DNA from 4 places in the Pseudarthrobacter sp. As-47 genome. Region 2 is predicted to be linked to each of the others. Evidence: riboswitches for the same ligand, from Rfam matches in the RefSeq annotation. Region 2 holds a riboswitch; each other region holds the start of a gene.
What was found. Region 2 has a riboswitch for thiamine pyrophosphate ahead of AC4BCK_RS13605 (FAD-dependent oxidoreductase). Riboswitches for the same ligand answer to the same signal wherever they lie in the genome.

Region 1 (7,387 bases), 420 kb from region 2:
TTGGGGAGCGTCTGCCCGCGCACAACGTTGCCTACGGGGTCGGGCAGGTTGGCCAGGTTTTCCAGGGCCGACACCAGGCCCGCGATGCGGGTTTCCGTCAGGGTCAGGCGGTCCAGCATGGCCGCGGAGGTGCCGTTGGCCTTTCCTGCCGCCACGTCCATGGCGTTGGCGGTGAGGATGGATTCAGTGCTCTCCTGCAGGGCTGTGCCTACTGCGCGGAGGGCGCGGTCCTTCCATGCCCGGTTGGCCATGGCCAACCGCCGCGCCGCGTGGCGGGAACGGTCGGCGATGGCGTGCACTGCGGCCTCGACGTCGCCGGAAGACAACGGAATGTCAGCCGGGACCGGTGCTGCCGATGACTCAACGGGCTGCGTGGCGGCAGCGGTGTGTCCGGAATTTTCGGCAGTCTTGTGGATCAGGGCCTCAGTCATGTTCCAAGTTTAGGCGAGCCGGAAGCTCAGACCAGCACCAGGTCGTCAACATGAACAACTTCACGGTCATAGCCGCTGCCCAGCGCCTCACCGAGGTCCCTGGTGGACCGGCCCAGCATTTGGGGCAGCTCCGCGGAGGAGTAGTTCACCAGTCCGCGCGCCACCACCGTACCGTCGGCTCCTGCTATCTCCACGGCGTCGCCGGCTTCAAAATCACCGTGGACGGCGGAAATGCCGGCAGGCAGCAGTGACGTGCGGTGATGGCGGATGGCCTTCACGGCGCCGTCGTCTAGCACGAGCCGTCCCTGGACGGAGGCCACGTGCGCCAGCCAGAGAAGCCTGACGGGCTTCCGGGCGCCGTTGACCGTGAACCAGGTGCCCACGTCCTCGCCGTTAAGGGCCGCGGCGGCGTTGGGCGTGGAAGTGACCAGGGCGTGGATGCCGGATCCCGCTGCCATGGACGCTGCCTCCACTTTGGTGAGCATGCCGCCGGTGCCGACGCCGGCCTTGCCGGTCTTGCCAATGGAGACACCGTCGAGGTCGTGCGCCCCCTCCACCAGCGGGATCCGCTTCGCGCCAAGGGACGGCGGGCCGTCGTAGAGGGAGTCGACGTCGGACAGCAGGACCAGCGCGTCGGCGCGGACCAGGTGGGCCACGAGGGCGGCGAGCCGGTCGTTGTCGCCGAAGCGGATTTCATGGGTGGCTACGGTGTCGTTTTCGTTGACCACGGGGACCACGCCGAGGCTGAGCAGCCGGTTGAGGGCGCGGAACGCGTTGGTGTGCTGGCTGCGGCGCATCAGGTCTTCGGCGGTGAGGAGCACCTGGCTGACGGTCACGCCGTGGGCCCCGAAAGCCTGGGTGTAGCGGGCCATGAGCAGGCCCTGGCCAACGCTGGCGGCCGCCTGCTGGGTGGCGAGGTCGCGGGGGCGCTTGGCGAGGCCAAGCGGTGCAAGACCCGCCGCGATGGCACCGGAGGAAACCAGGATGATCTCTGTTCCGGTGTTGCGCTTGGCGGCGAGTGCGTCCGCGAGGGCGGTCAGCGACTCTTCCGAGATGCCGCCCTTGATGCTGGTCAGCGACGACGAGCCCACCTTCACCACGATCCGGTGCGCGTTGGCCAGCACGCTCCTGTCCACGGACCGCGCCAGCGGTTCCGCGGACGCAGCCCTAGATGTCATCGTCTGCGCCCAGTCCACTCTCCTTGAGCGGCTTGGCAACCCTGCGGCTGCTCACGGATTCGGTCCAGATGCCGGCCTTGCGCTCCGCTTCGAGTTCGGCCCGGGCAGCGGCCTTGGCGTCCTTGCGTTCCTGCTGCTCTTCACGTTTCTGTCCACGGGTGGGGCGGTCGCCGATGTCCGCAAAACGGACGTCCGTACCGCGCGGCGAGGCCAGCAGTTCGGCACCTGCCATCATGGTGGGCTCCCAGTCGAAGACGACGCCGTCATCCTCGCCGATAACAACCGTATCGCCGGGCTTAGCGCCCTGCTTGAACAGTTCCGTTTCCACACCGAGCTTAGCCAGGCGGTCGGCCAGGTAGCCGATGGCTTCCTCGTTGGTGAAGTCGGTCTGCTTGACCCAGCGCACCGGCTTTTCGCCCAGCACGCGGAACAGCGGCTCGAGGCCCTTCTCCTCCCGGCGGATCCGGAACCCGGTTTCGTTGACGGCGCGGGGCTTGATGACCACAGGCTGGACCTTGGGCGGCGCTGCTGCCACCGCGTCCCGGGCCGCCTGCACGATCTCGGCCATCGCGAAGCCCAGCTGCCGCAGGCCCTCGTGGCTGGTTGCCGAGATTTCGAAGACCCGGTAGCCGCGGGACTCAAGTTCCGGGCGGACGAATTCAGCCATGTCCTTGCCGTCGGGCAGGTCCACCTTGTTCAGGGCCACGAGGCGGGGTCGGTGGTTCAGCGGAACTACCTCGCCATCCTGGCCTGCGTAGCTCATGTCCACGGCGTACTTTTCCAGCTCGGCCTCAATGACGGCCAGGTCAGAAAGCGGATCGCGGTCTGCCTCGAGGGTGCCGCAGTCCAGGACGTGGACCAGGGCCGCGCAGCGCTCCACGTGGCGCAGGAAGTGGTGGCCCAGGCCCTTGCCTTCGCTGGCGCCTTCAATCAGCCCGGGCACGTCGGCAATGGTGAAGCGGACGTCGCCGGCCTGCACGACGCCAAGGTTGGGGACCAGTGTAGTGAACGGATAGTCGGCGATCTTGGGCCGCGCCGCGGACATGGCCGCGATCAGGCTCGATTTTCCGGCGGACGGGAACCCGACCAGGGCGATGTCCGCAATGGACTTCAGTTCCAGGACGATGTCGCTGGATTCGCCTTCGATGCCGAGCAGGGCGAAGCCGGGCGCACGGCGCTTCTGGGAGGAGAGCGCGGCGTTGCCCAGGCCGCCGATGCCGCCGGCCGCCGCGACGTATTCGGTGCCTTCACCCACGAGGTCCGCGAGGACGGTGCCGTCCTTGGACTTGACCACGGTGCCGTCCGGGACAGGAAGGATGAGGGTCTCGCCGTTCTTGCCGCCGCGCCAGTCGCCCATGCCGGGGCCGCCGTTGGTGGCATGGCGGTGGGGTGCGTGGTGGTAGTCAAGGAGCGTGGTGGTCTGGTGGTCCACGCGAAGGATCACGTCGCCGCCATTGCCGCCGTTGCCGCCGTCGGGCCCTCCCAGGGGCTTGAACTTCTCACGGTGGACGGAGACGCACCCGTGGCCGCCGGTACCGCCGGATACGTGCAGTACTACCCGGTCTACAAAGCTGGCCACGTGGATCTCCTCAGTGCTGTTTCCTGGACGCCCGGGGCGCCAAGATGATTGTAATGCGGTTAAAAGAACAGTGGAGCGGACCATATGGCCCGCTCCACCGCTTCAGATCTGGTTGTTACTCTGCAGCTGCAGCAGCAACGATGTTGACGACGCGACGACCGCGGCGGGTACCGAATTCAACGGCGCCCGGGGTCAGTGCGAACAGGGTGTCGTCGCCGCCACGGCCAACGCCGGCGCCCGGGTGGAAGTGGGTGCCGCGCTGGCGGACGATGATCTCGCCGGCGGAAACCACCTGGCCGCCGAAGCGCTTGACGCCGAGGTACTGTGCGTTGGAGTCACGACCGTTGCGAGTGGAGCTCGCGCCCTTTTTATGTGCCATCTGAAATGCCTGCCTCTAAATTCTGGGGAATCTGCTGAAAAACCTGAACAGTAACGGAAGGTTACTTGATACCAGTGATCTTGACCTTGGTCAGTTCCTGGCGGTGACCCTGGCGCTTCTTGTAACCGGTCTTGTTCTTGAACTTCTGGATCACAATCTTAGGACCACGGAGGTCCTGGAGGATCTCAGCCGTAACAGTTACCTTGGCCAGGTCAGCAGCGGCGGAGGTGACCTTGTCACCGTCAACCAGGAGCAGTGCGGGCAGCTGAATGGTGCTGCCAGCTCCACCGGCGACGCGGTTCAGGGTAACGAAGTCTCCAACGGAAACCTTCTCTTGGCGGCCGCCTGCGCGGACAATCGCGTACACCACTTGGGAACTCACTTCTCTCGACGTTTATTACAAATTTGCGTGCGGAACCCGGTTCCATGATTGGGTGGGCTCTCGCTGTGCCTCAACGCCGTGGGGTCATAACCCAAGTGTTGGCGTAAGCACCGAAGATCTAGAATACGCTAGTTTTGGCTTCGGCCGCAAATGAGGCTGGTTCCGGCGGGTTGTCTGTGATAGGCACCACAGCCCAGGTCCGCGCCCTTACCTGTGCCCCACCATAGTACCGGCGGGACGCGCAACAGGGTGTCAGGAATGAAGTCGCGGCGCGTCGAAAAAGTCCACCTCGAGGCGGCAGGACTGCCTGAACGCCGCCACCATGGCGTCCCGGTCCCCTGCGGACGCGCTGCGGCCGGCCCCGTCCACAATCGCAACCGCCGTGCGGGTGGCGGCAGCGAAGTCCTCGTCCGCGTACGTGCGCAGCCACTCGGCGTAGGGGTGGCCGGCCGGTTCCCCGGCAGCCACGAACCGGGCGTGGAGTGTTGCGCCCACCTCGGCGTACAGCCAGAAGCAGGGCAGGACCGCTGCGGCCAGCACCGCGTAACTGCCCGACGCCGATGCCGCCGTCAGGTGGTCCACGTAGGACTTGGTGACGGGTCCCAGCTGCGGCTCAACGGTCCGTGTACTGAGCCAGGAGCGGTGCAGCTCGGACTCCACCTCCAGGCACTGCGCGGCGGAACGTGCCCAGAAGAGCTGCTCCCCTTCGGTGGGGGCCAGTGCACTGGTCCGCGCCAGCACCCGTGAGTAGCCGTTGAGGTAGATGGCGTCCTGGGCGAGGTAGTAGGCAAACTCCTTCTCCGGCAGGCTCCCGGAAGCCAGGCCCTGGATGAAGTCCAGCGCGTAGATGTCCTCGAGGTCCTTTGCGGCGTCCGCCCAGAGCTGCGCCGCGAAGCTCCCCTCGCCGCGCACGGCCGGCAGGTGGTGGAAGTGGTGCACGGGCCCGTTGCCCGCCCCCACCTCCAGGGTCTCCGAGGCCTCCAGCGCGCCGGCAAGCCAGGGCTTGACCTCGCGCAGGGCTGCCTCCCAGTCCCCCACCCGGGCCTGGACCGTGGCCATGGCCGCGGACAGGGAGCATCCGGTGCCGTGGCTGTTCACTGTTGCCACCCGCTGACCGGGAACCACGACCACCTCGCGGGACAACATCCCGGCGGTGCTTACGAGGGCGTCGGGGCATTCGGCCCCTGCGAGGTGCCCGCCTTTGACCAGCACCGTGGCTCCCGTGGCGGCGGAGAGGTTCCGGCCCTGTTCCAGGGCGCCTTCCCAGGTCTGCTGCACGTTGCCGCCAACGAGCATGGCGAGTTCAGCCAGGTTGGGCGTGATGAGGTGCGCCAGCGGCAGCAGGCCGCTAAGCGCGGCTTCGGCGGATTCCTGGAGGAGCCGGTCGCCGCTGGTGGCCACCATGACAGGGTCCAGGACCACGACGGCGGGACGCACCTTTTCGAGCCATGCATGGACGGCTTCGATCACCCCGGCATCGCCCAGCATGCCGATCTTTACGGCGTCGATGCTGATGTCGTCGCTCAGGGCATCGAGCTGCTGGGTAAGGAAGTTGGCGGGGGGAACGTGGACGCCGCGCACGCCGAGGGTGTTCTGTGCGGTGAGGGCGGTAATGGCGGCCATTCCGTAGCCGCCGTGGGCGGCGATGCTTTTCAGGTCCGCCTGGATGCCGGCCCCGCCGGAAGGATCGGATCCGGCAATGGAGAGGACCCGTGGCACGCCGCGGTACTCGCGGCCGGGGGCTGCAGGCGCAGAAGCAGCTGCAGGCCCGGAAGCACACGCGGATGTGCCCTGGAGGGTGGCAGTGGGCATTGCAAGGGTGGAAGACAAGAGACATCCCTTCGCCGGTGCTAGCCGGACAGGTTCAACGGGTCTGGATCTCAGCCGGCTCTCTGCGCGGCACCCCGTGTCAGTTCCCCAGCCTAGCTTTTTTTGAGGTCCACAGCGTGAAGGTGACACAGTGCGGCCGGAGCGGGGTGGAATGCCGGTGTTCAATGAGGGTGGTCAAAAGCGCTGCGGAGCGCCGCTTTAAAGGACGGATGCCCGGCCGGCCACTGACTGTGGCTGGCCGGGCATTCGGTCAATACCCGCCCTGGGTCCCGGATTCCGGTAACTCCATGCGTGGCAGCTCCAGTTCCTAGAGCTCTGAGGCAGGCACCCCGACGCCGAGGATGATCGGCGCGTCCGAGGGCTTGCCGCTGGCCGGCTGCGAAGCACCCGCCTTGTCCGTTTCCGGTGCCTTGGCGGCGTGGGAATGCCCGGCCGCGGGGGCTGGAACATTCTCGCGATGCTGGACCGAGGTCTCGTTGGCTGCTCCCTGCGCGCGGCTGGCACTCCGGTTCCGGCGTGCCCTGCGCGGGCGTGACTGCTCCAGGGTGTGGTCCGAGTAGTCCTGCTCCGCTGCGGCGGCCACCGGCCGCTGCTCCGGCTGGACGGCTGCGGGCTCCCGCTGTTCCGGTGCCTGCTCCGGCTCACGTGTCCGCTCCGGGGCAGGAGCCTGCTGGGGAGCCTCTTCCGCCCCGCGCTGGACCGGCTGCACGTCCGGAGTTCCAGCCGGCGTGCCGGCTGCCGGTGCGGGCTCGCCCAGGTGGGCGAAGGCCGCGGCAAGGCGGTCCAGGGTGAGGGCAGGCTTTGGCTGCTGCTCCTCGGCGTGCTCCACGAAGGGCAGGACGACTTTCTCCCCGCCAAAGGTCAGGACGGCAGCGGGCCTGGACGCATCGCCGTCGTGCTTCTCCGTTTCAGCCGGAACTGCGGGCTGGGCCTGCGTTGCCTGCCTGGCGGCGGCCAACTCGTCGTCATGCAGGTGGGCCGCGTGGGCGGCAGCCGCGATGTTGGCAAGGGCCAGCCTGGTGGCTTCCGCTTTCGCATGCCGCTCGGCGTCCGTCGGATCAGGGTGGACCGTGTGGACGTGGACGGCAGCTGCCGGCGCGGCGTCCGGCTGCTGGCCGCCGCGGCCGCGGCGGCGCTTCCGGTCCGGACGGGCACCGGGCTGGCTGCTGTCCGTGCGCTGCGCCTCGATGCGGTTGCCCTCGGCGCGTGCTTCCGGGCGGTGCTCGGCACGCTGCACGTGATGCTCGGCAGCCACAATGTTCGCCCGGCGGTGTTCCACCGGGTCATCGTGGGTGACCACGCCGCGGCCGGCGCAGGCCTCGCACTGCTCGCCGAACACTTCAAGGAGCCCCGTGCCCATCCGCTTGCGGGTCATCTGCACCAGGCCCAGCGAGGTGACTTCGGCAACCTGGTGCTTGGTGCGGTCACGGCCCAGGCACTCCACCATGCGCCGCAGGACCAGGTCGCGGTTGGACTCCAGGACCATGTCGATGAAGTCGATGACAATGATGCCGCCGATGTCGCGGAGGCGGAGCTGCCGGACTACTTCCTCCGCAGCTTCCAGGTTGTTCTTGGTGACTGTTTCTTCGAGGTTGCCGCCGCTGCCGG
Region 2 (7,387 bases):
CGGAGCCGCGTCCGCAACGGCGGCCGCCATCTATCTGGGCCGTTCACGTGCGCGCCAGGATACCGAACGGCTCACGGCAATCCTTCGGACCTGAGGCCTGTGCAGCACCTTGTGCCGCACGCACTAATCAACCGGCAGTGGCCGCCACCCCTGAGGGGATGGCGGCCGCTGCCGGTTAAGAGCACAGGGCTTGGAGACGTGGGCGCTCAGCGGCCCTTTTGTTCTGCCGGGCGGGCAATGAGCGCCCCGCAGCCGGCTACTGCCCCTGCACGTACTTTGCCGGCTCTGCCTTGGCGCCCGCCGCTGCCGCAGCTTCACTTGCTGCCGCGGCTGCCGCGAGGTCCCGGCCGGTCACCTGTCCCCCGGCGTCGTGTGACGTGTAGCGGATAAAGACGCGGTTGTAACGCCAGTCAAGGTCAGGATGGTGGTTCTGTTCCTCGGCCAGGCGTCCGACGGCGGCAATCAGCTCGAGTGCGGCAGCCGCCGTCGGCATTTTGAAGACGGTGACCAACCCGCCGTTGCCGGCCCGCCAGTCAGGCAGTTGAGCCAGGGCTTCGTCGATCCGTTCCGGGGGAAGTGCATCTCTGCCGGCCACTGCTGCTCCTGGGATCCGGGCGCCGGCCGGCAGAAGGTGGGCCTACAGGAACGCGGCCCGGCCCTCCATTGCCGACGACGCCAGCGCATGTTCACGGCGGGGTATGCGACCAGCCGCTTTCGCCAGCCTACCGGCGATGACGGCGTGCTTGAAGGCCTCTCCCATCAAGGCGGGGTTCTGCGCCCGGGTCACTGCCGTGGCCAGGAGCACGGCGTCGCAGCCCAGTTCCATGGCGAGGGCGGCGTCGGAGGCCGTACCGATGCCCGCGTCCAGCACTACCGGCACCGAGGCCCGGGACACGATGAGCTCGATGTTGTGCGGATTGAGGATGCCCAGGCCCGTCCCGATGGGCGAGCCGAGCGGCATCACAGCAGTGGCTCCGAGGTTCTCCAGCCGCAGGGCCAGCACGGGGTCGTCATTGGTGTACGCAAACACCTTGAATCCCCTGTTGACCAGCTGCTCGGTGGCGTCCACGAGCTCAACGGCATCCGGCAGGAGGGTGTGTTCGTCGGCGATGACCTCGAGCTTCACCCAGTCGGTTTCCAGGGCCTCCCGTGCCAGTTCAGCAGTGAGCACAGCGTCACGCGCCGTAAAACACCCCGCGGTGTTGGGCAGGACCCGGATGCCGTGGTCCACCAGCAGCTGGAACAGCGAACCCGCCTCGTCCGGCGAATAGCGCCGCATGGCAACGGTGGTCAGCGAGGTGCCGGAGGCCAGGAGCGCGGCGCCCAGGCCGTCCAGGCTGGGGGCGCCGCCGGTGCCCATGATGAGCCGGGATGCCAGGGGGACGCCGTCGATCACCAGGGGGTCCTGGAGCCCGGACAGCTGGCTGTTGGTGACGGTGGTTCCGGTCATGGTGGTCAGCCTCCCTGTACTGCCGTGACAAGTTCGACGTCGTCGCCCTCGGCGAGCGCCGTGGCGGACCACAGGCTCCGGGGCACCACCTGGGCGTTGCGTGCTACGGCCACGCCCAGCTTCCGCCCGTCCGTGGCCCGGCCGTCCGCGGCCAGCGGACGGCCGGTGACCTCGCTGACGAGCGCGGTGAGGGAAGCGTCGTCGGCCACGGTGTGGCCGGTTCCGTTCAGGGTGATGTTCATGCTGTCTCCTGGGTGTTGGATGGCGTGGCAGCCGCTTCAGCCATGCGAAACGGAGCCGGGGAAAACCGGCCGGGGTTGAACGGGGCCCAGCGGGGGTCTTCCGTGCCGTCCATGAGTTCCCGGCAGATTGCGGCCGCAGCCGGGGTGAGCAGGATGCCGTGGCGGAAGAATCCGGTGGCAATGATGAGCCCCTGCACGTGGCGGGACCCTTGGAGGCCGGACCTTCCAGGCGCGGGCTGCCGGCCCACGGGTCCTCCGGGCAGCGATACCCTTCCGAGCAGCGGGGCGTTGTCCGGCGTGCCGGGCCGGGCGCGGGCCGTGCACTCAAGGAGCTCCAGCTCAGCGACGGCGGGCACCAGCACCTGGGCATCGCGGAGAAGCTGGTACACACCCCCTGCCGACACCGCACCGGCGCTGGAGCCCCTGCCACCGCCACTCCCACTGCCCAGTGCGTCCTCACGCTGGGTTGCCCCGATCACGACGGTTCCGTCCCGCCGCGGAACGATATAGACGGGGACCCCGCGCACCAGTCCGCGGACTGTTGAGGTCACCAGCGGCCTGAGGTGCGCCGGTACCGCGAGCCGCAGGATGTCCCCCTGGACCGGCCGCAGCGGCAGGTGCAGGTCGATCGGCAGTCCCGTGAGTTCCGGGGCGTGCAGTCCGTTGGCCACCACGGTCTCCCCGGCCAGTACGGTCCCTCCACCTTCCAGGGCTACTCCGGCTACGGCCCCGTCCTGCCAGAGCAGGCCGGCTGCCTTGTCCGGCACGGCGAATCCGTCGGCGGCGCCGGCCACGCCGCTTCCGGTGGAGCGGACATCCCCGGCGAGGGCCCGGCGGAGGCAGGCCACCAGCAGCCGGGGGTCCACCTGGTGGTCCGCCGGCGTATCCAGCGCACAGGCAATGCCCGGGCTTAGCAAGGGCTCGCGGCGCCGGGCTTCGCGGATGGTGAGCGGTTCAACCGTGAGGCCGTTGGCCCGCTGGACGGCACGCAGGTCCAGCAAGGCCTTCCGGTCTGCGGCGTCGGCACCCACGGCGAGGGTCGGCGTCGTAAGATATCCGGGATCCGAGCCCGCGGCCGCAGCGAGGTCCGCAGCGAAACCGGGCCAGCGGGCGGAGGCCTCGAGCATGAGTTCCAGGAGGTCCTCCTCCTGGTAGTGCAGTTCGCTCACCGGCGCCAGCATCCCCGCGGCAGCCCAGCTGGCTCCGGAGCCGGGGGCGTCATCGATCACCACCACGGAACGGCCCGAACGCCTCGCCTCCCAGGCGATCCCGTGGCCGATGGCTCCTCCGCCGATCACCGCCACGTCGGCCGTGATGGTGGAACCGGAAGGACAGGGGCCGGTTACGGCGTGCACGTCAGGCATCGGTTGTCTCCTTCCCTACGCCGGTATTAACCGGATCAGGTCAAGCGGTCGGCTCTGACGCCCTCTCAGCCCGGCGCTTTGTGACAGCTGCCGCGGCTCCCGCAGTACGAGCCCAGTGTAGAGGAACTAGGCTGGCTCCCATGAATGTGTCCCACCCCCCTGCCGCCGCTGCCCGTCCGTCCGGTTCCGACGCCTTTATCAACGCGGAGGGCAGCGCCGGGCTGCACGATGCGCGCCTGTACCTCTGCACGGATGCGCGCCGCAGCCAGGGCGACTTTGAGCAGTTCGTGGATGCCGCGTTCGCCGGCGGCGTGGACATCATCCAGCTCCGGGACAAGTCCATCGAAGCCGCCGAGGAGCTGGAACTCCTCGCCGTCCTGAAGGAGGCAGCGGTCCGGCACGGCAGGCTGTGGGCAGTGAACGACCGCGCCGACATTGCTGTGCTGTCCGGAGCGCCGGTCTTCCACATCGGGCAGAAGGACCTTCCCCTCAAGGCAGCCCGGACGCTGCTGAACGGGAACGCCGCCATCGGCCTGTCCAGCCACAGCCCTGGACAGGTGGATGCCGCCCTGGCAGCGGCCGCGGGCCCGGCGGCGCTCGACTACTTCTGCGTCGGCCCGCTGTGGGCAACACCCACCAAGCCCGGCCGCGCCGCCGTCGGCCTGGACCTGGTGACGTATGCGGCGGCGGCCTCAGCGGCGCAAGGGCAGGGACAGTCCGACGGCGGTGTGCCCTGGTTCGCGATCGGCGGGATTGACCACGGCAACGTGGAACAGGTGGTGGAGGCCGGGGCCAGCAGGATCGTTGTGGTCCGGGCCATTACGGAGGCCGACGATCCGTCAGCGGCGGCCGCATCGCTGCTCGACGCGCTGGACGCCGCCCGCCCGTGACGCGGCGCCGGGTCCGCACCGCATCCCGCGGGCGGCTCCCTGCACTATTCGCGGAATTCGGGCTACGCTGATTTTCGTGTCACATCATCGGCTGGCCCCCAGTGTCCACGAGCACACCAACGCCCTCGAGGCTGCACTCAGCGCCCTGCGGACGGAGCTCGAGCTGCCTGGTGAGTACCCGGCCGAAGCCGTGAAGGACGCCGAGGCCGCCGTGTCGGCACTGAAGCTGCCGTCCCATGACCTGACGGGCATAGACTTCATCACCATCGACCCGGCGTCGTCCACGGACCTTGACCAGGCGCTCTTTATTGAACGGGACGGCAGCAGCTACCGCGTGCTCTACGCCATTGCCGACGTTCCCGCCTTCGTGGCTCCCGGCGGCCCGCTGGATGCCGAGACCAGGCGCCGCGGCCAGACTTTCTACACCCCGGACGGCCGCATTCCGCTGCACCCTGAAGTCATCAGCGAGGGCGCCGGAAGCCTCCTGCCGGGACAGGACTGTTCCGCGTTCGTCTGGGACTTCCGCCTCGATGTCCGCGCCGAAGTCACCGCGGTGACGGTGGGACGGGCCCGGATGCGCAGCCGCGCCAAGCTCAGCTACAAGGGCGCCCAGGCGGAACTGGACGGCGGCAGCCCTTCAGAAGTCCTGGTCCTCCTCAAGGAGGTGGGGCTCAAGCGCGTGGAGCTGGAGCGCGCCCGTGAGGGTGCCAGCCTGAACATGCCGGACCAGGAAATTGTCCAGCTTCCCGACGGCGGCTACCGGATTGCCGCGGCCCCGCAGCTGCCCGTGGAGGACTGGAACGCCCAGATCTCGCTCATGACGGGAATGGCCGCTGCGCAGCTCATGCTGGCCGGCAAAGTGGGCATCCTCCGCACCATGCCCTCACCGGATGAGCGGTCCCTGCACCACTTCCGGCTCCAGACAGAGGCCCTCGGGAAGCCCTGGGACGGTGAGGTCAGCTACGGCGAGTACCTGCGCAGCCTGGACCCCACGGATCCCCGCCAGCTGGCCATTATGCACTCAGCCGGCATGCTCTTCCGCGGTGCGGCGTATACGGCGTTCGACGGCGCGGTCCCCGAGGACGCCGTGCAGTCCGCCATCGGCGCCGCCTACGCCCACACCACCGCGCCGCTGCGCCGCCTGGTGGACCGCTTTGTCCTGGTGACCTGCGAAGCCCTGTGCAACGGCGGCGACGTGCCCGGCTGGGTCCGTGAGGCGCTGCCGTCGCTTCCCGAGATCATGGCCGGCTCGGACCAGCTGGCGTCCCGGATGGAGCGCATGGCCCTGGACACCGTGGAGGCGGCGCTCCTGGTCAACCACATCGGGCAGGAGTTCGACGCGATCGTGATCTCCGGATCCAAGCCCCAGAAGGACAACGGCAACGGCGGCAACGGAAAGAACGGCAACGGCCGCAACGGCAACGGCAACGGCGGCTCAGGCATCATCCAGATTGCCGAGCCTGCCGTCACGGCCCGCTGCGCCGGTGAGCTGGAGGCCGGAACCAAGGTCCGGGTGCGCCTCGTGTCCTCCGACATTGCCACCCGGGAAGTACATTTCGAGCTGGTCCCGCCCCTGTCCTGAGCGGGGCCGTTTTTCCTGCCGGCGTGCAGGCACACCGGGCCAAAGCCGGGTTTCCGTGCCCGTGCGGCTAGACTGAAGAGGTAGAAATGGATGCCCGGTCGTTGATTTCCTTGATTTGAAACCAACAAGCCCGCCCCTACGCGATCTTGAGATACACCCGCTGGTCACCAGTGCCAGCATTTTAGATAGCCCGCGATCGGCTTCCACTGGAATTGCTTGCGCGCCCGAGCGTGCTCCGGAACGGCCTTGGGCCGGCCCGTTGAGCAGGCAGCGCCATTGCCCAAATGAATAAGGAAACTCCACGTGAGTGAATTGCATACCCACCAGCTTCTGACGGACGACTCCGGCACCGAAACGATCGAGCCGGAAGAAACCATCATCTCCGACGAGAAGCCGCACGAGATTGAGGAGAAGTCCTTCGCGGACTTCAACGTCCGCGCCGACATTGTGGAATCCCTGGCGGACGCCGGGATCACCCACCCCTTCCCCATCCAGGCGATGACCCTGCCGGTGGCCCTCTCCGGCCACGACATCATCGGCCAGGCCAAGACCGGCACCGGCAAGACCCTGGGCTTCGGCATCCCCGCCCTGCAGCGCGTGGTGGGCCGTGACGACGCCGGCTACGAGAAACTCGCAGTACCCGGCGCACCGCAGGCCCTGGTCATCGTCCCCACCCGTGAACTCGCGGTGCAGGTGGCCAACGACCTGCAGACGGCCTCCCGCAAGAGGAACGCACGCATCGCCACCATCTATGGCGGCCGGGCCTACGAGCCCCAGGTGGAAGCCCTGAAGAACGGCGTGGAGGTTGTGGTGGGAACCCCCGGGCGCCTCATCGACCTCTACAAGCAGAAGCACCTGAGCCTGAAGAACGTCAAGGTCGTCATCCTGGACGAGGCCGACGAAATGCTTGACCTCGGCTTCCTGCCGGACGTCGAGACCCTGATCGCGGCCACGCCGGCGGTCCGCCAGACGCTGCTGTTCTCCGCCACCATGCCCGGCCCCGTCATTGCCATGGCCCGCCGCTACATGACCCAGCCCACCCACATCCGTGCTGCTGATCCGGATGACGAAGGCCTCACCAAGCGGGACATCCGCCAGCTGATCTACCGCGCGCATAGCATGGACAAGATCGAGGTGGTAGCCCGCATCCTGCAGGCCAGGGGACGCGGCCGGACCATCATCTTCACCAAGACCAAGCGCACCGCAGCCAAGGTTGCCGAGGAACTGGTGGACCGCGGGTTCGCGGCCGCCGCGATCCACGGCGATCTCGGGCAGGGCGCACGCGAGCAGGCGCTCCGGGCCTTCCGCAACAACAAGGTGGATGTCCTGGTGGCAACCGATGTGGCCGCCCGCGGCATCGACGTGGACGACGTCACCCATGTCATCAACTACCAGTGCGTGGAAGACGAAAAGATCTACCTGCACCGGGTGGGCCGCACCGGCCGCGCCGGCAACAAAGGCACCGCCGTGACCTTCGTGGACTGGGACGACATGCCGCGCTGGGGACTGATCAACAAGGCACTGGGCCTGAGCGTTCCGGAGCCCATCGAGACCTACTCGTCCTCCCCGCACCTTTATGAGGACCTGGACATCCCCGAAGGCACCAAGGGCAGGCTGCCGCGCGACAAGCGCACCCTGGCCGGTGTTGACGCCGAGGTGCTGGAGGACCTGGGCGAAACGGGCAAGAAGAACGCCCGCGGTGGCCGCGACGCCGGCAGTTCCCGCGACCGCGACGGCCGTGGCCGGGACAGCCGTGACCGCGGCGCCAAGCGCGAAGGCGGCCGCAGCGGCGAGTCCGCTGCCCGCTCCGGCGAGCGCCGCCGTCGTACTCCCGATGCCGCCGCAGCCCCCGCTGGCGC
Region 3 (7,387 bases), 1.3 Mb from region 2:
TCAGTGAGCGGCAATAACGATTCGTTACCCGTTCCATGCGATAGAGTCGCACAGTTGCGGCACCTTGACCTTCCCGTGCCAACGGCGGGACACTGGATCAGGACCTCTTCGTCCAGCGGCAACGGAGGCAGTATGCGCCGCACACCAGCCAGCGAAATTCCGCCAAGGACCACCCAGCGGGGCAGGGCGCAGTCCTGCAGGGCACAGCCCGCCGGAAACAGCTTGGCCGTGCCGGGAATGTTTGGCCTGCTTCTTGCCGCGCTGCTCCTGGTCACCGGCGTCCCCGCCTACGCCGTTCCCTCACCCGGGGAGGGGCAGCAGTCATTTCTGGGTAACGACATCTCCTGGCCGCAATGCAACGGAAATTTTCCCTCGGAACAGGCGTTTGCCATCGTGGGCGTCAACAATGGCCTGGCCAACACCACGAACCCCTGTCTGTCCGAGCAGCTCAGATGGGCGGAAGATTCTGCCGGCCACCCCGGCCAGCCCACCGTCGCGCTGTACGTCAACACGGCCAATCCCGGCGCCGCCGGCTCCTGGTGGCCGGACAACGACGAGTATCCGGCCGGCCAGGAAGTCCATAACCCCTACGGCCCCTGCAGGGCCGGGGACTACGGCAAGGCCTGCGCCTATATGTACGGCTACGCCAAGGCCTACGACGACGCGTACTTCCGCGGGATCAGCAACCCCTCCTCGTACTTCTGGTGGCTGGACGTCGAAACGGAGAACAGCTGGTCCCGCACCGACAAGGATGCCAACCGGACCGTCCTCGAAGGCATGACCGACTTCTTCCACAGCATCGGAGCCGAGGTGGGGATCTACTCGACCGGCCAGCAGTGGGACCGGATTGTGGGAACAGTCAGCAGCTCGAGCAACCTCTATTCGCTTCCCAGCTGGCTGGCGGGGTCCCTCAACGCCTCTGGCGCGGCGAGCGCCTGCTCACAGGAGCCGCTGACCGGCGGTGGCAAGGTGGTGCTGGCCCAGTTCGTGTCCACGGGCTTCGACTACAACTATGCCTGCCCCTAGGCCGGCCCAGGCGTCAGCTTCCCAGCCACACCATGTTCCAGGTCCCCAGGGACACTGCCGCAACCACCGCTGTTCCCGCCATCACTACGCCCCCGGCAAGCACCCAGGCATCCAGCGCGCTGAAGGTGGATTCGCGTGCCCACGTCCGGCGTCCGCCGCCGAAACCGCGCGCTTCCATGGTCACTGCCAGCCGTGACGCCCGGCGGATTGCCTGCACCAGGAGCCCGAAGCTCTGCCCCAGCGTCGCCTTCAACCGCTGGACGGCATTGCCACGCGAACCGACGCCCCGGGCCCGGCGCGCCATGCCGATTGTCTGCCACTCTTCCGCCATCAGGCCCACCAGCCTCATGGCCGCAAGGGTCCCCAGCACGAAGCGGTGCGGCAGGCGGGCCTTCTGCGCCAGGGCGTCGGCCAGGTCCGTGGGGTCGGTGCAGCTCATCAGCAGCACCGCCGGAAGGGCGATGGCCAGCCCGCGCAGCATGAAGCCGATCCCAAGTTCCAGCGAGCCTTCGCTCATGGTCCAGATGCCGACGTCGATCAGCGTCCTTCCGCTGTCCGGAGCCAGGATTGAGGTACTCCAGCCCCCCACCGCCGCGGCGAGGATCAGCGGCCAGCCGCGCTGCCACAGCAGCGTCAGCGTGAGGCCTGCGAGCGGGAACAGGAGGAATTCGAAGGCCAGCGCCACTGATGCGGAAACCCAGTCGATCGAAAGCGCCAGTACTGCCGTGATGAGGAAGACGGCGGCGAACTTGCTCAGGGGGTTGGCGCGGGCCAGCAGGGCCTGGTTGCCGCGCAGGTTCAGTTCCTGCCTCATGGCGCCACCGGTTCCGCGGCAGCCATCCGAAGCTCAGTGCCACCCAGCGCGGCGGTGAACTCGGCGTCGTGGGTCACGGACACCACCGCGGTGCCGGAGTCCAGCAGCTCGGACAGGAACGAGGCCAGCTCCGCCCAGGTGTTGGCGTCCTGGCCGAACGTCGGCTCGTCCAGGACGAGCACCCGGGGATGGGCCGCCAGGACCGTGGCCACGGAGAGCCGCCGCTTCTCGCCGCCAGACAGCGTATAGGGGTTCGCGTCCACGAGGTGGGTCAGCCGCAACCGCTCCAGCAGTTCGTCCACGCGCTCCTCGCCGTGGCCCAGGTGCCGCGGACCGAACAGGAGTTCGTCCAGCACCTTCCCGGTGACGAACTGGTGCTCCGGCTCCTGGAACACGGTGCCAATCCGCTCGATGAGCTGCTCGGCCTTCCACTTATAAGGGTCTATCCCGGCGCCACGGCTGAGGTCCAGGGTGGCCGACACCTTTCCTGCCACCGGTTCCAGGAGTCCCGCGAGGGTCAGCGCAAACGTTGACTTGCCCGCCCCGTTGGGGCCCGTGATGGCCAGCGCCTGCCCTGCCCGGACCTGGGCGGAAATATCGTGTTGGACGGGTACCGGGGGTACCTTCCGGAAGCCGCTGCGGCGCGGACGTTCCCGGGAAACCGCAAGGTTCTCGGCCGCCAGCAGAAGGCCGCCGGAGCCGGCTGCCGGATTGCCCGACCGTGCACGCGTGCCAGGAACATACCCGGGCACCCACACACCGGCCGCCGCCAGCATGGTCCGTGCGTCCGCGAGCACCTGGTCCGGAGGACCGTCAAGCAGCACGGCATCTTCAGTGGCGCTGCCCGGCTGCAGCACCACGATCCGGTCCACCAGGTCCTTCCACACGGACACCCGGTGCTCCACCACAACCAGCGTGGCGCCGGTCTTGTCCACGCAGCGGCCCACGGCGTCCCGGACTTCCAGCACACCGGCAGGGTCCAGGTTCGCCGTTGGCTCGTCGAGCAGGATCAGGCCGGGCCGCATTGCGAGGATTCCCGCAAGCGCGAGGCGCTGTTTTTGCCCGCCGGACAGGGCCGACGTCGGGTGGTCAAGCGGCAGGCGGGAAAGGCCGACGTCGTCCAGCGCCTCGTGCACGCGGGCCCAGATGGCGTCGCGGGGCACGGCGAGGTTCTCGGCGCCAAAGGCGACGTCGTCGCCGACGCGGGAGAGGACCACCTGCGTCTCCGGATCCTGCTGCATCAGCCCGGCCCGGCCGCGCTGCTCGCGGGGCACGGCGCCGTCAACCAGCAGCGAGCCCGTCTCGTCGGACTCGCCGGCGTCGCCGCCGTCGTCGTCCATGTCCCCCAGCACCCCGGCCAGGGCATGCAGGAGCGTGGACTTGCCCGCACCGGAGGGCCCCAAAAGGAGCACCCGCTCCCCCGGGCGGATCTCCAGGTCGAGGCCACGGACAGCCGGCTTGGCGCGCCCCGCATGGCGCCATCCCCAGCCGCGGGCTGTGACGGCAGCCGGACGCACCGCAACTGATGCCTCGTGCCGCGAAGGGGCGCCCATCAGGAGAAGACGGGCTCCGTTGCCGCCTTGCGTGATGCAAAGGAGCTCAGGACCCCTGTCCTGGCCAGGCCGCGGGTGGCGATCCAGGACAGTGCGCCGGCGATGATGGCGCCGGAGATGGCAGTGAAGATGATGTACGCCAGCTTGTCGCCGGCGGCGTAGGCGATGTTCCAGCCCCACGGCGCGAAGGAGTCGTTCAGGCCGCAGAAAAGGCCGGCCGCGGCGCCGGCAAGCAGTGCCACGGGCAGGTTGAACTTCCGGTACACGAAGATGGCGAAGATGATCTCGGCACCCAGGCCCTGGACGAATCCGGAGAACAGTACCGACGCACCGTACTGGGAGCCCATGAGCAGTTCACCCGTGGCGGCCACCGTCTCGCAGAAGAGCGCGGCGCCGGGCTTGCGGATGATGAGCATGCCCAGGACGGCCGGGATCATCCAGCCGCCGGCAATCAGGCCGGTCAGGGGCGGGTAGACGGCGTTCATGGGTCCGGAGACTGCGGCCGCCCCCTGGGACCAGGCCCAGAAAATGACGCCGCCGGCAACGGCGATAAGGGCCGCCACCACGATGTCCACGACGCGCCAGGACTTGCCGGCGGGCTTCTTGATTGCTGTTGTTGCCATGTGGTCCTCCTGAGGAACAGGAGGGGAAAGTGGACGCGGTTGCCGGCACTGCTGCCGCTGCGCGCACTTCGAGAACTCGACTCCCTTGCGCCGGTACTAACCGGATCAGGTTCGAGGGTCTGCGGCTGTCCGCACTCTCAGCGCCCACCTGCGGTCCCTGGCCTGGCCAGTGATGCCGACGGCGGCGCTCCCCTGTCGTTGAATGATTCTGTTGGTGAAATATCCGCCCTGTTGGGCGTGGTCCAGTTTACCGCAGGGAGGGGTAGATTGTGGGCCATGACAGCGAATCCACCAGATGTGACCGGGTATGATCCGGATTCCCGCGATGCCCAGCCGGAGGGATCCCTGGAGGCCTTGATCGCGCGGATTGAGGCGGAGATCCGGGAACTCCAGTTTCCCGGCTTCTCCCTGGACGACTCCCTGAACCTGGGGCTGCTCCTCGTGGAGCTGGGCAAGGAGCGCGGGCTTCCCATCGCCATCGACATCACCAAGGGCGAGCAGGTCCTCTTCCACGTGGCCCTGCCGGGGGCAACACCGGACAACGGGCACTGGATCCGGGCCAAGAAACGGACCGCAGCCCGGTACGAGGTTCCTTCCCTGCTGGTGGGGCTGCGCGCCCGGCTCAGCGGCGGACGTATCGAAGACAATGCCTGGTTCGACCAGGCCCTCTACGCTGCGCACGGCGGCTCCTTCCCCTTGTACGTCACTGGGGTGGGCGCCGTAGCAACCGTCACCGTGTCCGGATTGCCGCAGCTGCAGGACCATGACCTGGTGGTCGAGGCCCTCCGCGACATCCTCCGTTCGGCCGGCGCGGAGTAACGCCCTGCAAGCCAGCGGAGTGGCGCCCCCGGCCGGCCGGCATGGCAGGTCTTCCTGGCATGGACACCCCAGTGAGGCCGGGAGTACATTCGAGCGCAGTGGCGGGTGATCAATCCAGGAGGGCGCCGTGACCGGTCCAGCAACCGAGAACCAGGTCCGGGCGGCGCTGGACAAAGCCTGGGACGAGATGATTTTCATCGGTCCGGACCACCCCTACTATTCCCTGCTGGCGGAACTGGTGTCCGCCGTCGGGAAGTCCTGGCAGCAAGGCTACGACCACGGCCGCCGCGGAGGTCCGCACACCAACCCCTACTCATGGGCCGGCCCGGGAGGCTAGCAGCCTGCGCGCGGAGTGCGGGCGCACAACGCCGGCACAATACAAAGGCTGCTTAGCAATTATTTAGTAATCATGCTTACTATGTTGTCTCCAGCGTTTGAGGAGTACAGCACATGGCAGCCAGCATCCGCCGGGCAGGCGCCCGCACAGGCCTGCAGAAGGCTGCCCTCGCAACGGGCGCCGTGTTCTGCCTGGCCGGCATCCTTGGATTCGTTCCCGGCATCACTTCCAACCATGACGCGCTCCGCCTGGCCGGACACGCCTCAGGAGCATTGCTGCTCGGGATCTTCCAGGTATCCGTCCTCCATAACGCCGTGCACCTGCTCTTCGGCGTCGCCGGCGTCCTGATGTCGCGCACCCACCCGCAGGCACGGAACTTCCTCATCTACGGCGGCGTCATCTACCTGGTCCTCTGGCTGTACGGCCTTCTGGTCGGTGACCCCACCCCTGCCAACTTCCTCCCCGCAAACGATGCGGACAACTGGCTCCATCTGGTCCTTGGCCTGGCCATGATTGCCCTGGCCATCATGCTGGCCCGCGGGCCCGTCCCCGCCGCAGCCGGCGCCGACACCGGTAGCACCGCCACATCTCCAGCGCCCGGCACCCGCGGCCGCTGACACATCCCCGGCCGGGCCCCAGTGCAGGGAGCACGGAACCGGCCCACGCCAGACCTGAAGGAGCACCATGAAAATCCCAGCAGCAAGGGGTCCAGTCAGCACCGCACTGTTCAGCGCCCTCACAGCGGCACCGGGCACAGATGAGGGCGCCCTTGACGCGTTGCACCGCTCGGTGGCCGGCCATCTCCCGGCAACCCGGGACATCATTGGCGACGACGACCTCCAGCTGGCGCTCTTCTGCCTCTACGAGCTCCACTACTCGGGCCTTGAGGGTGTGAGTGACGAGTGGGAGTGGGCGCCGGAACTGATCCGGGTGCGCCAGATGCTGGAAAAGCCGTTCGAAGCCGCGCTCCGGGACGCAGCCGCGGAGGCTGCCGGTGACCTGGAACTTCCCGCCGGACCCGGTGCCACCAGCGACGCTGTGGCGGACGTCCTGTTCGGCCTGGCCGCACGCGACACCGGCCCCAGCCTCTCCCGCTATGTGGCCCGGAAAGCCAGCCTGGGCCAGCTCAAGGAATTCCTGATCCACAAGTCCATCTACCAGCTGAAGGAAGCCGATCCGCACACCTTCGCCATCCCCCGGCTCTCCGGCCGGCCCAAAGCGGCACTGGTGGAAATCCAGGCGGACGAGTACGGCGGCGGACGGCCCGAGCGGATGCACAGCGCCCTTTTCGCCCGCACCATGCGGGGCCTGGGAATGGAGGACGGGTACGGGGCATACGTGGACGCCGTCCCTGCGGTCTCCCTCGCTGCCGTGAACCTGATGTCCCTTTTCGGCCTTAACCGCCGGCTCCGGGGGGCCATCACGGGACATCTGGCCATCTATGAGATGACGTCCTCCCAGCCCAACCGCCTGTACGGCAGGGGCTTCCGGCGCCACGGATTCACTACAGACGTCACCCACTACTTCGACGAGCATGTGGAGGCCGACGCCGTCCATGAACAGATTGCCGGCCGGGACCTTGCGGGCGGGCTGGTTGAAGCCGAACCCCACCTTCTGGCGGACGTCCTGTTCGGAGCCACGGCCGTCATGGCCGTGGACGGCAGGCTGTCCGCGCACATCCTGCAGTCCTGGGAAAACGGCGGAACCTCGCTGAGGCAGGCACTGCCTGCTGCGGCCTGAGCACCAAGGCATGAACCCCGCTGACCAGATCAGGCCAGGCCCCACGCAGGCATCAACCGAAACCTCCACCAGATTTCCCAGCACCCCAGAGCAGGAGCAGAGATGAACCAGGAACCCACCGAGAGCTCCATTGTGGTCTGCCCCGACGGGCCCCTTATTGTGCGCGGCGATTTCGAGCTGGTCACACCGTCCGGCGAACCGGTTCCCCGTGACCGCAAAACGGTGGCGCTGTGCCGGTGCGGCGCCTCAGCCATCAAGCCCTACTGCGACGGCACCCACAAGATGATCAAGTTCCGCACCGAATCCCCGTCAGCCTGAACAAGCGACGCGTCACGCTGGGCAGGGACCCGGCAAACGCCAGATAGGCTAGGGACAGCCCGTTTTCCGCCCGCAAGGAGTACTCAGGAATGAACCTTTTCATCAAGCTGCTCGGCACCGGCGTGAGCCTCGGCGCCGGCTTCGTCGGCACCAAGCT
Region 4 (7,387 bases), 330 kb from region 2:
CACCTGCGGGAGCGCTGCCGCCGCCGTCAAGGACGCCGGCACGCTTCAGTGCTGCGTCGTGGGTGGCAACAAAGATCTCGGTGAAGCCCATGGGGATTGCCCTCATTCCTTTGGCGGTGGTGCGGCCGCCGGGAGGCTGCTCCTGCCCGGCCGTTCGGATTCAGCCTAGTTCAGCGCACAGCCACCCGGATGCGGTTGCGCCACGGATCCTCGAAGCGGAGTTCGGCGCCGGTGTGGTGCGCGGCAACGCCGGCGACCTTGAGGCGGTCGGCGAGGGAGCCGACGTCGTCCCCTGACGGCACCTCGATGAGGACCTCGCCCAGGCCGAGGGTGTCCTTGCGGGGTCCCGCCCCGCGGCTGTTCCAGACGTTCATGGCCATGTGGTGGTGGTAGCGTCCGGCGGAAACAAACAGGGCCTGCCCGTGCCAGCCGGCGGTCTTCTCGAAGCCGAGGGTCCCCACGTAGAAGTCGCGCGCCGTCTGGACGTCTCCCACCTGGAGGTGCACGTGGCCGACGCCTGCCACGGACCCGAGCTGGCGCTCCAGGGAATCTTCCGTCAGGTGCTGCTCGAGGTACCGCTGCGGCGGGAGGGCCAGGCTGTCCATCACCACGTCCGTGCCGTTCCAGGACCAGTTGCTGCGCGGCCGGTCCCAGTAGAGCTCGATGCCGTTGCCCTCGGGGTCGTTGAAGTAGAAGGCTTCGCTGACAAGGTGGTCGGCGCTGCCGGTGAACGAGCGCGGTTCGAACCGGGCGGCGGTGGCGATGGTGGCAGCAAGGTCTGCCTGGTTCTCGAACAACAGCGCCGTGTGGAACAGGCCGGCCTCTCCCCTGCCCGGCAGGTTCAGCCCGGGCGCGGGCGCCAGGTGCACAAGCGGCTTCTGCAGCCGGCCAAGGTAGATGCCGCCGTCCTGCTCCGCAATGACCTCCAGGCCGAGGGCGCGCTGGTAGTAGTCGGTCATAACCTTCATGTTGCCCACCTTGAGCATCACAGTGCCCATGGCGAGGTCGGCAGGAAGAAGATCCTGGCTTGCGGCTTGTGCAGTCATTGGTAACTCCCGGTGCTGTGGGCCTTCCGGTTGGCAGCCCTTACACACTTAAAATTACTTGAAGCTTCAATTTATTCCAAGTCCCAGGCCGGTTGTCTTTTCAGCGGACCACCCGTCCGCCCAGGACAACGTGCGCCAGGTTACGGACCGCTTCCGGTACCTTCCGCGGGTCCTCCCGGCACAAGACAACATCTGCCCGTGCCCCTTCCTCCAGGCCCTCCGCGCCCTGCCACTCCCGCGCACTCCAGCACGCGGCGTCCAGGGCAGACGCCATGGGCAGCCCGGCAGCATGGAGGGCCAGGATCTCGTCGGCGATCCTGCCGTGCCTGATCACGCTGCCGGCGTCGGTCCCGGCGTAGATCCGCACGCCGGCCTCGAACGCCTCAAGCACCCGCTCCTCCCGCCGTTCCCACAGTGAACGCATGTGCGCCGCATACTGCGGGAACTTGGGTGCTGCCTGCGCGGCGATGTCCGGGAACGTGGCGATATTGACCAGGGTGGGCACAATGGGCACCTGCTGCTCCACGAAGCGGGGCAGGTGCCGCGGCAGGAGGCCGGTGGCGTGCTCGACGCAGTCGATGCCGGCGTCCAGCACGTCGTCGAGCGTCTCTTCCGCGAAGCAGTGGGCGGTGACGCGCGCGCCTTCGTCATGGGCGGCCAGGACTGCATCGCGGACGACGGCGGCAGGGAACGACGGCGCGAGGTCGCCGGCGCCGCGGTCAATCCAGTCCCCCACAAGCTTGACCCAGCCGTCACCTTCCCTGGCCTGTTTACGGACAGCTTCCACCAGGCCCTCCGGTTCGACTTCCTCAGCAAACCCCCGCAGGTACCGGCGCGTGCGCGCAACGTGGCGTCCGGCGCGGATCAGCACCGGGACGTCTTTTCTGTCCTGCAGCCATCGCGTGTCAGCAGGGGAACCTGCGTCCCGGATCAACAGTGTGCCGGCCATCAGGTCCGTCCGCGCCTGCTCTTCGGCAGTCGGAGCATCCACCGCCCCTCCCACGCCGAGCCCGATGTGGCAGTGGGCATCCACGAAGCCCGGCAGCACCCATCCCGCCAGGATCCGGTCCGGAGCCTTCGCCGGCCGGCGGAACGTCAGGCGCCCGTCGACGGACCACAGTCCGTGCTGCTCACTCCCGGGTCCGGTCAGGACTGTCCCCGTGAAGTGGATGATTTCTGCCATGTGCACCTCTTTCCTGCCCGGTCAGGCTAGCACCGGCAATGTGACAAGCCCCGAAAGAAGGGCTGTGGTATCTTTCATCTTGACCACACGGGTGCCCCTGCAGGGGCTGAGATCGGGCTGACGCAGCCTGCGACCGTCGAACCTGTCCGGGTAATGCCGGCGAAGGAAGTGAGTATTCCTTGAGTACACCAAATCAGCAGCTTAACCCTGCCCGCAACACCCCGGGTGCCGCCACTGACGGGAACCCGCCGCCGGTGACGCAATCCTTGAAATCCCACTCCCTGGCCTACCTCGAGGACGCCGGGACCGGGATCCGTGTTCCCGTGACGGAAATTGCGTTGGAGCCGTCCCCCAACGGCATTCCGAACCAGCCGTTCCGGACCTACCGGACGGCCGGTCCGGGGAGCAATCCCGTCCAGGGCCTTCCTCCCTTCCGCAGGGAATGGATCGAGGCGCGGGCAGACACGGAAGCGTATAGCGGCAGGGAGAGGAACCTGCTCGACGACGGCCGCTCGGCTGTACGCCGCGGCGCCGCCAGCGCGGAGTGGAAGGGAGCGCCTCCCGTGCCGCGCCGCGCCGTCGAGGGCCGGACCGTGACCCAGATGCACTATGCGCGCCAGGGCGTCACCACCCCGGAAATGCGCTTCGTGGCGCTGCGGGAGAACTGCGATGTTGAACTGGTCCGGAGCGAAATCGCCGCAGGCCGGGCCATCATTCCCAACAACATCAACCACCCCGAATCCGAGCCGATGATCATCGGCAAGGCCTTCCTGGTGAAGATCAACGCCAACATCGGCAACTCGGCAGTGACCAGTTCAATCGCCGAAGAGGTGGACAAGCTGCAGTGGGCAACCCGGTGGGGCGCCGACACCGTCATGGATCTCTCCACCGGCGACGACATCCACACCACCCGGGAGTGGATCATCCGCAATTCGCCTGTCCCGATCGGCACCGTCCCCATCTACCAGGCCCTGGAGAAGGTCAACGGCGAAGCCAACGCCCTGACCTGGGAGATCTTCCGTGACACCGTCATCGAACAGTGCGAGCAGGGGGTGGACTACATGACCATCCACGCCGGCGTGCTGCTTCGCTACGTCCCCCTGACCGCCAACCGCGTCACGGGCATCGTGTCCCGTGGCGGGTCCATCATGGCCGGGTGGTGCCTGGCGCACCACCGGGAGAACTTCCTCTACACGCACTTCGATGAGCTCTGCGAAATTTTCGCCCGGTACGACGTCGCGTTTTCCCTGGGTGACGGCCTGCGGCCGGGGGCGACGGCGGATGCCAACGATGCCGCGCAGTTTGCCGAGCTGGACACGCTCGCCGAGCTCACGCAGCGTGCCTGGGAGCACGACGTCCAGGTGATGGTGGAGGGTCCTGGACACGTCCCGTTCCACCTGGTCAGGGAGAACGTTGAACGGCAGCAGGAGCTGTGCAAGGGCGCGCCGTTCTACACGCTGGGCCCGCTGGTGACCGACGTGGCCCCGGGCTACGACCACATCACCTCCGCCATCGGCGCAACGGAAATTGCCCGCTACGGCACGGCAATGCTGTGCTACGTCACGCCCAAGGAACACCTGGGGCTGCCCAACAAGGACGATGTCAAGACAGGGGTGATCACGTACAAGATCGCTGCGCACGCGGCAGACCTTGCCAAAGGCCACCCGGGCGCCCACGAACGTGATGACGCACTGTCCAAGGCACGCTTCGAGTTCCGGTGGCGGGACCAGTTTGCGTTGTCGCTGGACCCGGAGACGGCCGAGGCCTTCCACGACGAAACCCTCCCGGCCGAACCGGCGAAGACCGCGCATTTCTGCTCCATGTGCGGGCCCAAGTTCTGCTCCATGAGGATCAGCCAGGACATCAGGGACGAGTACGGCTCCGCCGAGTCGCAGGCGGCGCTTGCTGAAGCGGCAGCCGGCATGCGGGGCAAGAGCGAGGAATTCCTGGCCGCCGGCGGGAAAGTCTATTTGCCGGAGCTGAGCGTTCCGCCGGGGCGCTAGCAGCCTGCAGGTGCCGTCCGGCTGGTCATTGGGGCCGGCCGGACGGGCCCCTGTGGAGGGCAATTTCGGGAGGATCAGGAGGCGCGTGCCTGCACGCGGCTTGAGTCGCTGATGAACGAACGGATGATGCGGTCCCCTTCCGGGGAGTCGTGGGGCCGGTGCCCGCCGGCGGCAGTACGGTGGAGCGCCCCGGTTTCACGGAGGTAGCCGGCGATCTCCTCGTAGAGCGGCTCCCAGCCGCCGGTCAGGACGAGCGTCGGCACGCCGGGGACGATATGCAGCGGGGCTTCCCAGGACGGCGCCTGCAGCCGCAGCCGCCTGGCAGAGCGCTTCTCCTCGGCAGTCACCGGCTGCTGCAGGTCGGTGGCATAGACCCTGCGGACGAACTCGCGCTGGAAATCCTCGTCACTGAGTTGATGCCGGACGTTATACAGCGGCTGCATCAGCCCGATGTGCGCCGCGGTGGCCGGCAGTTCAGCGGTCAGGGACAGGCAGGCCGGCTCCACCAGGGTCAGCGAGTAGACAAGGTCGGGTCGTTCGACGGCGGCCATCATGGCGGAGATGGCCCCTTGCGCATGCGCCACGACGTGCCCGCCGGCGCTGCCCCGGCCGTCGTCCCCAAGGGAGTCCAGCAGGATGCGCGTGTCCTCCTCGAACGAGGACGCGGTGGGTTCGGCAACAGTGTCGAAGCCGTGGCGGCGCAGGAACAGGGCATCGTAGGACAGGGCCACGCCGTGCTGGCGGGGCCAGGCTGCGGCGCCGAAGCTGCCCGCGCCGTGCACGAACACTACCCTCTGCTTGAACATGACCCAACCCTATTCCACGGCACCGGCATCCCCGGCAGGCAGCAGCAGATGTCGTCGCGAGCCCTCAAACGGCATCTGCTGCTGAGCTGATCCTGGTGTGCCTATTTGCCGAGGAACTTGTCGAAGCCCTTGGGCAGGTTGAGCTGGGAGGGATCAAAATCGCCGGCCTGCTGGCCAAAGGCTGCGCCGGTGGGCAGCGCCTTGGCCGCGTTCGCCCGGCGGGCCTCGGCGTCCTTGCGCTCCTGCGCGGCTTTGGCCGGGTTGCCGGACTTGGCCTTCTTCTTGGGCGCGCTCTTGGCGTTCTTCCGGGCACCGCCGCCGGCCCCCGGCAGGCCCGGCATCCCGGGCATTCCCGGCATGCCGCCCTGGGCCATCTTCTTCATCATCTTCTGGGCCTGCGCAAAGCGCTCCAGCAGGCCGTTGACCTCGGAAACGTGGACGCCGGAACCGCGGGCGATGCGGGCACGGCGGGAGCCGTTGATGATCTTGGGAGCGACGCGCTCGTGCGGGGTCATGGACCTGACGATGGCCTCCACGCGGTCGATCTCGCGCTCGTCGAACTGCTCCAGCTGCTGGCGGATGTTCTGCGCACCCGGCATCATCATGAGCATCTTCTTCATGGAGCCCATGTTGCGGATCTGCTGCATCTGGGCCAGGAAGTCGTCAAGGGTGAAGTCCTCCTGGTCGGCGAACTTCTTCGCCATCCGGGCGGCTTCGTCCTTGTCCCAGGACTTCTCTGCCTGCTCAATCAGGGTGAGGACGTCACCCATGTCCAGGATGCGCGAGGCCATCCGGTCAGGGTGGAAAAGCTCGAAGTCGTCCAGGCCCTCGCCGGTGGACGCAAACATCACCGGCTTTCCCGTGACCGACGCGACGGAAAGGGCGGCACCGCCGCGGGCATCGCCGTCGAGCTTGGACAGGACGATGCCGGTGAAGTTGACGCCTTCGTCGAAAGCGAGCGCCGTGTTCACCGCGTCCTGGCCGATCATCGAGTCGATGACGAACAGGACCTCGTTGGGCACGATGGCGCGGCGGATCTGGCGCGCCTGCTCCATCATGTCCGCGTCGACGCCCAGCCGGCCGGCGGTGTCCACGATGACGACGTCGTGGAGTTTCTGCCGCGCTTCCTCAACACCGGCGCGGGCAACCTCAACCGGGTCCCCGGCAGGGTGTTCGAGCTCGGTGTAGGTGGCACCGGGGTGCGGTGCGAAGACAGGCACCTTGGCGCGCTGGCCCACGATCTGCAGCTGCGTGACGGCGTTGGGGCGCTGCAGGTCGCAGGCCACGAGCATCGGGCTGTGGCCCTGTGACTTCAGCCACTTGGACAGCTTGCCGGCGAGGGTGGTCTTGCCGGCACCCTGGAGGCCGGCAAGCATGATGATGGTGGGGCCGCTCTTCGCCAGGCGGATCCGGCGGGTTTCGCCGCCGAGGATCTCCACCAATTCCTCGTTGACGATCTTGACGATCTGCTGGCTCGGGTTCAGGGCACCGGAAACCTCAGCGCCCAGGGCGCGTTCCCGTACCCGGCCGGTGAACTCACGGACCACTGGAACGGCAACATCGGCGTCCAGAAGGGCGCGGCGGATCTCGCGGACTGTGGCATCGACGTCGGCTTCAGTAAGCCTGCCTTTACCGCGCAGGTTCTTGAAGGTTGCTGTCAACCGGTCAGAGAGTGAATTGAACACGCGACGTGCACTTCTTTCAGTGGATGATCAGGGCAGTGGATGATCAAAGGCTGTTGATGATCGGGACTCGACTATCTAGGGTACCAAGCCGGGCCCGCAAGGTGGCATGCTGGCCAAATGACGAGCCAACCAACTGTTAAGACCCTGCTCATCCTCGGCGCCTCGGGGGACCTGACGGGCAGGCTGCTCCTGCCGGGACTGGCGCGCCTGGTGGCAAGGGGACGCGCTGCGGGCCTCCGGCTGGTGGGTGCCGGATCCGATCCCTGGACCCCGGAACAGTGGCGGGAACGGGTGCATGCGTCCTTCGAGGCAGCCGCCGGGTCCGCAGCCGCCGAGGGGAAGGAAGCCCTCCAGTCACTTGAGAAGGAAACGGTGTACCACCAGCTGGATGTCACCGCCGAGGGGGCGCTGGCCTCGCTTCTTGGGGCGCTCGAGGGTCCCACCGCCGTCTACTTCGCGCTGCCGCCCCGCATCAGCCAGCTTGCCTGTGAGTCCCTCCGGCCGGAGCAGGTCCCGCCGGGCACGCGGCTGGTGATGGAAAAGCCCTTCGGTTCCAGTGAGGACTCGGCCCGCTCTCTCAACCAGACCCTGGTCCGGCTGGTCCCCGAAGACCACGTCCACCGGGTGGACCACTTCCTGGGCAAGGCCACGGTGCTGAACATCC

Region 1: linked by a shared signal. The riboswitch ahead of thiD (bifunctional hydroxymethylpyrimidine kinase/phosphomethylpyrimidine kinase) and the one ahead of AC4BCK_RS13605 (FAD-dependent oxidoreductase) in region 2 are both predicted to bind thiamine pyrophosphate.
Region 3: linked by a shared signal. The riboswitch ahead of AC4BCK_RS19495 (ECF transporter S component) and the one ahead of AC4BCK_RS13605 (FAD-dependent oxidoreductase) in region 2 are both predicted to bind thiamine pyrophosphate.
Region 4: linked by a shared signal. The riboswitch ahead of thiC (phosphomethylpyrimidine synthase ThiC) and the one ahead of AC4BCK_RS13605 (FAD-dependent oxidoreductase) in region 2 are both predicted to bind thiamine pyrophosphate.

What each region holds. Positions count from the first base shown of each region.
Region 1 covers NZ_CM177088.1:2,527,454-2,534,840, forward strand. Annotated here, with positions in the region: gene AC4BCK_RS11690 (glutamate-5-semialdehyde dehydrogenase) at 1-431, opposite strand, end outside; gene proB (glutamate 5-kinase) at 458-1,609, opposite strand; gene obgE (GTPase ObgE) at 1,599-3,188, opposite strand; gene rpmA (50S ribosomal protein L27) at 3,304-3,567, opposite strand; gene rplU (50S ribosomal protein L21) at 3,629-3,937, opposite strand; gene thiD (bifunctional hydroxymethylpyrimidine kinase/phosphomethylpyrimidine kinase) at 4,202-5,761, opposite strand; TPP riboswitch at 5,769-5,866, opposite strand; gene AC4BCK_RS11720 (Rne/Rng family ribonuclease) at 6,087-7,387, opposite strand, start outside.
Region 2 covers NZ_CM177088.1:2,949,368-2,956,754, forward strand. Annotated here, with positions in the region: gene AC4BCK_RS13585 (hypothetical protein) at 1-94, shown strand, start outside; gene AC4BCK_RS13590 (4a-hydroxytetrahydrobiopterin dehydratase) at 257-595, opposite strand; gene AC4BCK_RS13595 (thiazole synthase) at 638-1,450, opposite strand; gene thiS (sulfur carrier protein ThiS) at 1,456-1,692, opposite strand; gene AC4BCK_RS13605 (FAD-dependent oxidoreductase) at 1,689-3,056, opposite strand; TPP riboswitch at 3,052-3,169, opposite strand; gene thiE (thiamine phosphate synthase) at 3,197-3,946, shown strand; gene AC4BCK_RS13615 (RNB domain-containing ribonuclease) at 4,023-5,528, shown strand; gene AC4BCK_RS13620 (DEAD/DEAH box helicase) at 5,832-7,387, shown strand, end outside.
Region 3 covers NZ_CM177088.1:4,199,815-4,207,201, forward strand. Annotated here, with positions in the region: gene AC4BCK_RS19480 (glycoside hydrolase family 25 domain-containing protein) at 238-1,026, shown strand; gene AC4BCK_RS19485 (energy-coupling factor transporter transmembrane component T family protein) at 1,040-1,840, opposite strand; gene AC4BCK_RS19490 (ABC transporter ATP-binding protein) at 1,837-3,393, opposite strand; gene AC4BCK_RS19495 (ECF transporter S component) at 3,393-4,016, opposite strand; TPP riboswitch at 4,081-4,220, opposite strand; gene AC4BCK_RS19500 (heme-degrading domain-containing protein) at 4,293-4,835, shown strand; gene AC4BCK_RS19505 (hypothetical protein) at 4,963-5,172, shown strand; gene AC4BCK_RS19510 (DUF4383 domain-containing protein) at 5,286-5,789, shown strand; gene AC4BCK_RS19515 (iron-containing redox enzyme family protein) at 5,857-6,912, shown strand; gene AC4BCK_RS19520 (CDGSH iron-sulfur domain-containing protein) at 7,015-7,230, shown strand; gene AC4BCK_RS19525 (DUF4235 domain-containing protein) at 7,320-7,387, shown strand, end outside.
Region 4 covers NZ_CM177088.1:2,617,554-2,624,940, forward strand. Annotated here, with positions in the region: gene AC4BCK_RS12140 (hypothetical protein) at 1-91, opposite strand, end outside; gene AC4BCK_RS12145 (VOC family protein) at 171-1,046, opposite strand; gene AC4BCK_RS12150 (amidohydrolase family protein) at 1,147-2,229, opposite strand; TPP riboswitch at 2,307-2,414, shown strand; gene thiC (phosphomethylpyrimidine synthase ThiC) at 2,409-4,232, shown strand; gene AC4BCK_RS12160 (alpha/beta hydrolase) at 4,307-5,038, opposite strand; gene ffh (signal recognition particle protein) at 5,140-6,723, opposite strand; gene AC4BCK_RS12170 (glucose-6-phosphate dehydrogenase) at 6,841-7,387, shown strand, end outside.